DNA from 2 places in the Planococcus sp. YIM B11945 genome. Region 1 is predicted to be linked to the other one. Evidence: riboswitches for the same ligand, from Rfam matches in the RefSeq annotation. Region 1 holds a riboswitch; the other holds the start of a gene.
The links. Region 1 has a riboswitch for thiamine pyrophosphate ahead of ACRRQV_RS03565 (YkoF family thiamine/hydroxymethylpyrimidine-binding protein). Riboswitches for the same ligand answer to the same signal wherever they lie in the genome.
Positions count from the first base shown of each region.

Region 1 (3,406 bases):
ATGTAAAGCGTTTCGCCGAATGCTTTTGAAATATCCGGCCATAATTCCATCATGTGCTGAAAATCAAACCCCATTGCCGATCACCTCCACTTTTGCGCCTCGTCCTTCCATGTATGTAATTGCCCGGTGAATGTTTTCAGGCATTCCTTGGATTTCCATCACAAACAAGCCAAGCGGTTTTTCTTGTATGTATTCGATTGACCCGTGCAAAAAATTCCCTTTCACATCAAAATGCTGCACCATGTCTGTGATGACGCCTTCTCCAGCCACCGCTCCTTTAAACTGCACTTTAATGACACGGCCCGTGCAAGCGGACAAGATCGGCTGCGGAATGTCGATCGACACGACAGAAGAAATAAATTCCTTAGCCAGCTCGGTTTTGGGATCGGAGAAAATCGTGTAGACGTCGCCTTCTTCAATTACACGGCCGGCTTGCATAACCGCCATCCGGTCGCAAATTTCTTTGACTACATTCATTTCATGGGTAATGAGGACAATGGTAATGTTCATTTCCTGGTTGATTTTCTTCAAGAGACGCAGAATTGACAAAGTCGTATTCGGGTCAAGCGCCGAAGTCGCTTCGTCGCAAAGCAGAACCGCCGGATTATTGGCCAGCGCCCTTGCAATGCCGACGCGCTGCTTTTGCCCGCCGCTCAGCTGTGAAGGATAGACGTCTTTTTTATCTGATAGGCCGACCATGTCGAGCAGTTCATCGACTCGATCAGCGATTTCATCTGCCGGCAAACGCGCGGCCTTTAACGCAAAAGCAATGTTTTCCCCAACCGTCTTTTGGCTGATCAAATAAAAATGCTGAAAAATCATCCCGATTTTCAGCCGCGCTTTTCGCAGCTTCTCGCCTGTTAAGTTTGTCAGATCGAGGCCGGCTACACGGATCGAACCGCTTGTGGGACGCTCCAAAAGATTCATGCACCGCAAAAGCGAACTTTTACCGGCTCCTGAATAGCCGACAATGCCGAAAATCTCACCTTCTTTGATGTGCATCGTGACGTTTTCTACACCGATCACCTTGCCGTTTTTCGTTGTGTATTCTTTTGAAAGTTCTTTTATGCTGATCATGGCAATCTCCTTTTTTCCCAATAAAAAATGCCCCTTTCATTCAGAAAGAGGCACCGAAAATGGATTGGGTTATCTTTCAGAATGAATTCATTCTGTAGGAATTGGCACCTTCCCAGATTTCTCTGGAGGTTGCCGGACGTCATAGGGCCTATCCCTCGGTCTCTCTTGATAATGTTCCATATGAAATTGTTTTTTGCTTGATTCCAATAGTAGCTAACATTTCGAAAACTGTCAAACACTTTTTTAAAATAATTTATTTTCAGGCAACTGCTGCCAATCGACCTTGATTTTTCTCCTTTACATCCCTTCCACCTTCCGCTAGACTAAACCCATCGGGACAATCCCGTTCACAAAACAACTGCATACCGTTTAATGCACTAGGGGTGCCCGATTTTCGGCTGAGATGCAAGCGCAAGCTTCGATCCCTTATGACTCGATCCAGGTAATACTGGCGTGAGGAAGTGCGGCGCTTTTCTGGAATAAATCCTTTTTGAATTTATTGGCATAGAAATAGTGGCTGCTTCTTCGCGGATGCAGCTTTTTTTTGTGCCTATTTTTAAGGAGGACGATTGATATGGAACCATTGCAATGCGGTACGAGCCCAATTGTCGGATTTCGCTTTTCGCTGCATCCGATGACTGGGGATTTTATTAGGGTAATTAAAGGAGCGCTTCGGGAGACGGATTTGAGCAATGTCTGGACCCATTCGGATGATGTGTCAACGGTGATTCGGGGCAAGGAAATTCATGTGTTCAACGCAGCAAAAGCGATTGCGCTGCATGCGGCGAAGACCGGTGAACACGTGGCGCTGTCCGGCACGTTTTCAATCGGTTGCCCGGGTGATTCGGCAGGCGATGCGTTTTTGGACATGCCGGACGAACTGTTGAATACGGATAAGACGAAGCAGTATGTATCGTCACAATTTGCGCTGTACCCGATGAACAACCCCGATTACATGAATATCATTTACCGGGAAGTTGACCGGGCAAAAAAACGCGGCGTCTTTAATGAATCGATGCATTACGCGAGCGGCATCCATGGCGACATCCACGACGTCTTTGCATTTTACGAAGAAGCGTTTTCGAATGCCCGCACCGAAGAACACCGCCACTTGGTCATGACGGTATCGATGAGCATCAACAGCCCGTCGCACGGAGGCAAATAACATGCTGAAGTCGTGGAAATTAAAAGAAGTGGTGTTGATGTCGCTGTTTGCGGTCGTTTTCGGCATTGTCTATTTGGTGTTTGTCCATGTCAGCAACCTATGGGCAGCGCTGATCGGCCCGCTTGCCTATGAATGGATGTTCGGCATTTGGTTTATCGTTTCGATCATTTGCATGTACATTATTCGAAAACCGGGTGCTGCGTTTATGTCGGAAACGATGGCTGCCGCTATTGAAGTGCTCCTCGGCAATGCAGTCGGCCCCCGCCTTTTGTTGTCCGGAGCCGTCCAAGGCTTGGGAGCCGAGGCAGCGTTTGCAGTGACAGGCTATAAGCACTTCAGCTTAGCCATCATGATGCTTGCTGGTGCAGGTTCTGCCGTTTTCAGCTTTGTTTACGGGTATTTCGTTTCCGGCTACGCGGCACTCGATCCATCGTTTGTCGCGTTGATGTTTTCGCTCCGCGTCATCAGCGGCATGGTGATTGCTGGAATCGGCGGCAAGTTTATCGCAGACAGTTTGCTTGCGACTGGTTCACTTCGGGGCTATGCGGTGGCCCGCGCGAAAAAAGGTGATGCGCGTGTCGGATGAAATTTTTTCACTTAAAAATGCATCCTTTCGCTTTCCGGAGGATGAAGCTTGGACGCTAAAGAATGTGTCCTTTTGCATCTCGCGCGGTGAACGCGTGGCCATTTCCGGCCCAAGCGGCTGCGGCAAAAGCACGCTGCTGTATTTGCTGAACCGGCTGTATCCGCTTAATAGCGACGGTGTTGTAGAAGGGGAACTTCTTTTATTCGGCAAACCTGCTGAAAAGTACTTGCCCGGGGAAATCAACCACCGCGTCGCCACCGTCTTCCAAGATCCCGATTCCCAGTTTTGCATGCCGACGGTCGAAGAAGAACTGGCCTTTACGCTGGAAAATTTGCACGTGGCTCGCGAAGAAATGGAACAGCGCATTTCCGGCGTCTTGGAATTGACCGGTTTGGAAGCTTACCGCTACACCCTTATCCAATCATTGTCCGGCGGCATGAAGCAGCGCATTGCCACAGCCTGCGCACTGGCCATGAAACCGGAAGTGCTGCTGCTCGATGAACCGATTTCGCATTTAGATCCCGTTACTGCCAAGCACTTTATTTCTTGGCTAGACGCTTTGCAAAAACGATTCGCTT
Region 1 is NZ_JBOZWR010000002.1:143-3,548, forward strand. Features, by position in the region: gene ACRRQV_RS03555 (hypothetical protein) at 1-74, opposite strand, end outside; gene ACRRQV_RS03560 (methionine ABC transporter ATP-binding protein) at 64-1,077, opposite strand; SAM riboswitch class I at 1,144-1,252, opposite strand; TPP riboswitch at 1,447-1,554, shown strand; gene ACRRQV_RS03565 (YkoF family thiamine/hydroxymethylpyrimidine-binding protein) at 1,652-2,242, shown strand; gene ACRRQV_RS03570 (ECF transporter S component) at 2,244-2,828, shown strand; gene ACRRQV_RS03575 (ABC transporter ATP-binding protein) at 2,893-3,406, shown strand, end outside.

Region 2 (3,406 bases), on a different contig from region 1:
CCCGGCAGATGTTCATCCAAATATTTTTGGCTACCAAGCGATGGCAAATGCGTTTTTGAACGAGTACCAAAAAGGATGGAAAGTGGAAAAGGGAGAACTTCCAAAAGCTGATCCGAAGTCATTTGAAGAAATCATGCAAAGCCAGGAAGGGCAAGGAGAAGCCGTTGAAGGAACTTCTTCCCAGCCTTCCGATAGCATGAAGGAAGATTATTTGGCTCTGCTGGAACCAATTCCTTACATTTAAAGCCATGCATAACAAAACCCCGATCCGGATATTCCAGATCGGGGTTTTGGCATTTAGCGTTTCCGTGGGTTCGGTTTATACTGGTTGGTTGATTGAGCAGCTCCAGCACCAGCTTTTCGTTTATTCATAGCTTTCCGTATAATCGGGTAAGCGATTGGTCCATACTTGATAGCGGTTTTTACAATGCGGCCAATTCCCATTATCATCTCTCCATTCGTTTAGTAAAGGTATTATACAAGTTCCCGAAAATAGGGAGATGCAAACATTTATTCTTTGGAAAGTGCCTGCAAGAGAAGAATTTCCTTATAGGCCTGGACGCTGGATAACTCAACATATTCCGCATTTCCATGCCAATCGCCGCCGCTTGGCCCGAATTCGATTGCACCTTCGCCATTGATGGGGATTGCGTAATAGCGGGTATCAGCGGCTCCATGCTGGCCGAATAAAACCGGTTCCGTTTTCGTCACTTGGCGAATAGCTTTTTGCAAACTTAAAATTGAACTGTGTTCAGCAGATGTTTTTAAAGCGGGCGTAGAATTGTCCGCTTGATAATCCATTTTCAGACCAAGCGTTTTTGCCAACTCTGCCATTTGGTGAATAATTTCATCTGGATCCTGCCCAGGCAAAAAGCGGATGTCATAAGAAACATGGCATACTTCAGGAACCACGTTGTAGCGCTTTCCAGCATTCATAATGGCCAAGTTGACAGAAGGGTGCTCGTAAAAGTCGGTTGATTGTTTTTGAAAAGGAAGTTCCGACAACTGCTCATGAAATTTCATTGCACATTCGATGGCATTGATGCCTTCCCAAGGCCGGCTGCCGTGAGCAGGTTTTCCTTTGAACACCAAATCCATATGTAAAACGCCTTTCGACTGCACCCCAACTTTTAAACCGGTCGGTTCGCCGCAAATCACGAAGTCGCCGCTGTAGCCTTGTTCGACTAGCCACTTGGAAGTATTTTCGCCGCCAATTTCTTCGTCAGTGACCAGATGCAGTTGAACGGTCCGTTGCAGCAATGAAGCGTCTAATTCCACAAAAGCTTGCATCATTGCTGCAACGCCAGCTTTCATGTCAGCAGAGCCGCGGCCGTAAAGGCGATCCATTTTCTCTATCGGAACAAATTGTTCTTCGTGGCCCGGAACGACATCAACATGTCCATTCCAAATAATCGTATCACTGCCGCCGCCTTTGCTTGCCGTCAACATGAGAAAGCCGTTATGTTCATGGAGAGTAACCAATTGGCCGCGTTCTTTCAGCCAATCAGCGCAATAAATCAAGGCTTCGTTTGCGCCGGTTTTCGTATCGCTTTTGATTTGGATCAGATTTTTTAACAAGTCAATCATATGAGAGCCGCCAAATTTCTGGCCGCTGCCACCCCCTTTGTAAAATTATTCACCTGTAAGATTGCTTTCGGTTGAAGCCTTCGGTACAATACATATGTTACCGAAAATCATGTATACACCACAAGGGGAGCTTTTGCTGAGAGTGAACAGTTCTGTTCTTACCCTTTGAACCTGTAAGTTAACGCTTGCGCAGGGATGTGGATGGAAACCTGCCCTTATGCGGCGTCAGGCTCTATCCTGACGCCGCTTTTATATGGAAAAAAATAGGTTTTATTCTGCTTTCCCTTCTGGTGTTGTGCAAACACATTAAGGAGGAAGTTATGAGAAACAAACGCATTTTATTATTGGTGGAAATTGCAATTTTTGGCGCTCTGGGATATGTTCTCGATTTTGTCGCGTTTAAAATGCCGCAAGGGGGATCCGTCAGCTTGGTAATGATTCCGATAGTCTTGATGGCATTCCGAAGAGGTGTAGGGGCGGGCGTATTGACCGGGTTGCTGGTTGGCTTGCTGCAAATTGTCACGGGTGTCATTTCAGTCACGCCATTGTCATTCGGGTTTGTCATTTTGCAAGTGATTCTCGATTATCTGGTTGCTTATGCTATGGTCGGCTTTGCTGGCAGCATGCGAAGCCAATACGTGAACGGACTGCAAAACGGAAAAACGGGCAGCATGATTTCTGCAATTGTCATCGGCATTTTGATCGCATCCTTTTTGCGCTACGTGGTCCATGTGATCACCGGGATTTTGTTCTTCGCCGAATTTGCAGAAGGAAATGTAGTCATTTATTCCATCATTTATAACGCTACTTATATGATTCCGGTATTCTTGCTCGCCGCAGTTGTGTGTTCAGCACTATTTGTAGCAGCACCGAAGTTAGTGGACAGCAAAGCATAAGCAGCAGGGGTTGTCCCAAAAGGGGCTGACGTCCATTCCAGCCCGCAGGAGTCGCCGCATCCATTCCCGTCAGCTAATTATAAAAAAGGCTAAGAAAAGCACCACTTTTCTTAGCCTTTTTTATATTTTGCAGTTATGGACAGCCTCTTTTCTTATTGTCGATTTTGTCCGCTATCCATTGTTTGTCAGGCCTTACCTGGGCGCTTCCGCTTTTCTTATGGTCCAGACTCCAGCGCCCAGCCTCTTGAGGTCGCTGGCTATCTTGCCAGCAATGGCAAAGAACGCCATTACTTTCAAGCCCTCCAGCGCTTGTCGAGGCTTACCTGGGCGCTTCCGCTTTTCTTATGGTATAATTTTTAATTAGAAAAGCTTGAAAGAAGGGTATTCAATGATTGCCAGTACAGAAAAAGAAATAGAAATGTTGAAAAAAGCCGGCCGCATGGTCGCTGAAATTCGTGAAGCGATGAAGGCTGCAACAAAACCGGGCGTCACAACGAAAGAAATTGACGAACTTGGCGGACAGCTGTTCAAAGAACTAGGCGGCTTGTCAGGCCCGAAAGGCGAATACGATTTCCCAGGATATACATGCATCAGCGTCAACGAAGAAGTGGCTCACGGGATTCCGGGCAGCCGCGTCATCAAAGACGGCGACATCGTCAATATTGACGTATCCGGTTCATATGAAGGATTTTTTGCCGATACCGGCATTTCGTTTGTCGTAGGCGAAGGCCATCCTGAAAAAGAACAGCTGTGCAAAGTGGCTGAATCGGCATTTGAGCGCGCCATGACGAAAGTCAAAGCCGGAGCCAAGCTGAATCAAATCGGCAAAGCCGTTGAACGGGAAGCCAAACAACAAGGTTTGTTTGTCATCAAAAACTTAACGGGCCATGGCATCGGGAAATCTCTTCACGAAGAGCCGCAGC
Region 2 is NZ_JBOZWR010000009.1:44,052-47,457, forward strand. Features, by position in the region: gene ACRRQV_RS16770 (SGNH/GDSL hydrolase family protein) at 1-244, shown strand, start outside; gene ACRRQV_RS16775 (hypothetical protein) at 298-444, opposite strand; gene ACRRQV_RS16780 (M20 family metallopeptidase) at 511-1,587, opposite strand; TPP riboswitch at 1,701-1,800, shown strand; gene thiT (energy-coupled thiamine transporter ThiT) at 1,908-2,483, shown strand; gene map (type I methionyl aminopeptidase) at 2,872-3,406, shown strand, end outside.
Region 2: another riboswitch for thiamine pyrophosphate. It lies ahead of thiT (energy-coupled thiamine transporter ThiT); the one in region 1 lies ahead of ACRRQV_RS03565 (YkoF family thiamine/hydroxymethylpyrimidine-binding protein).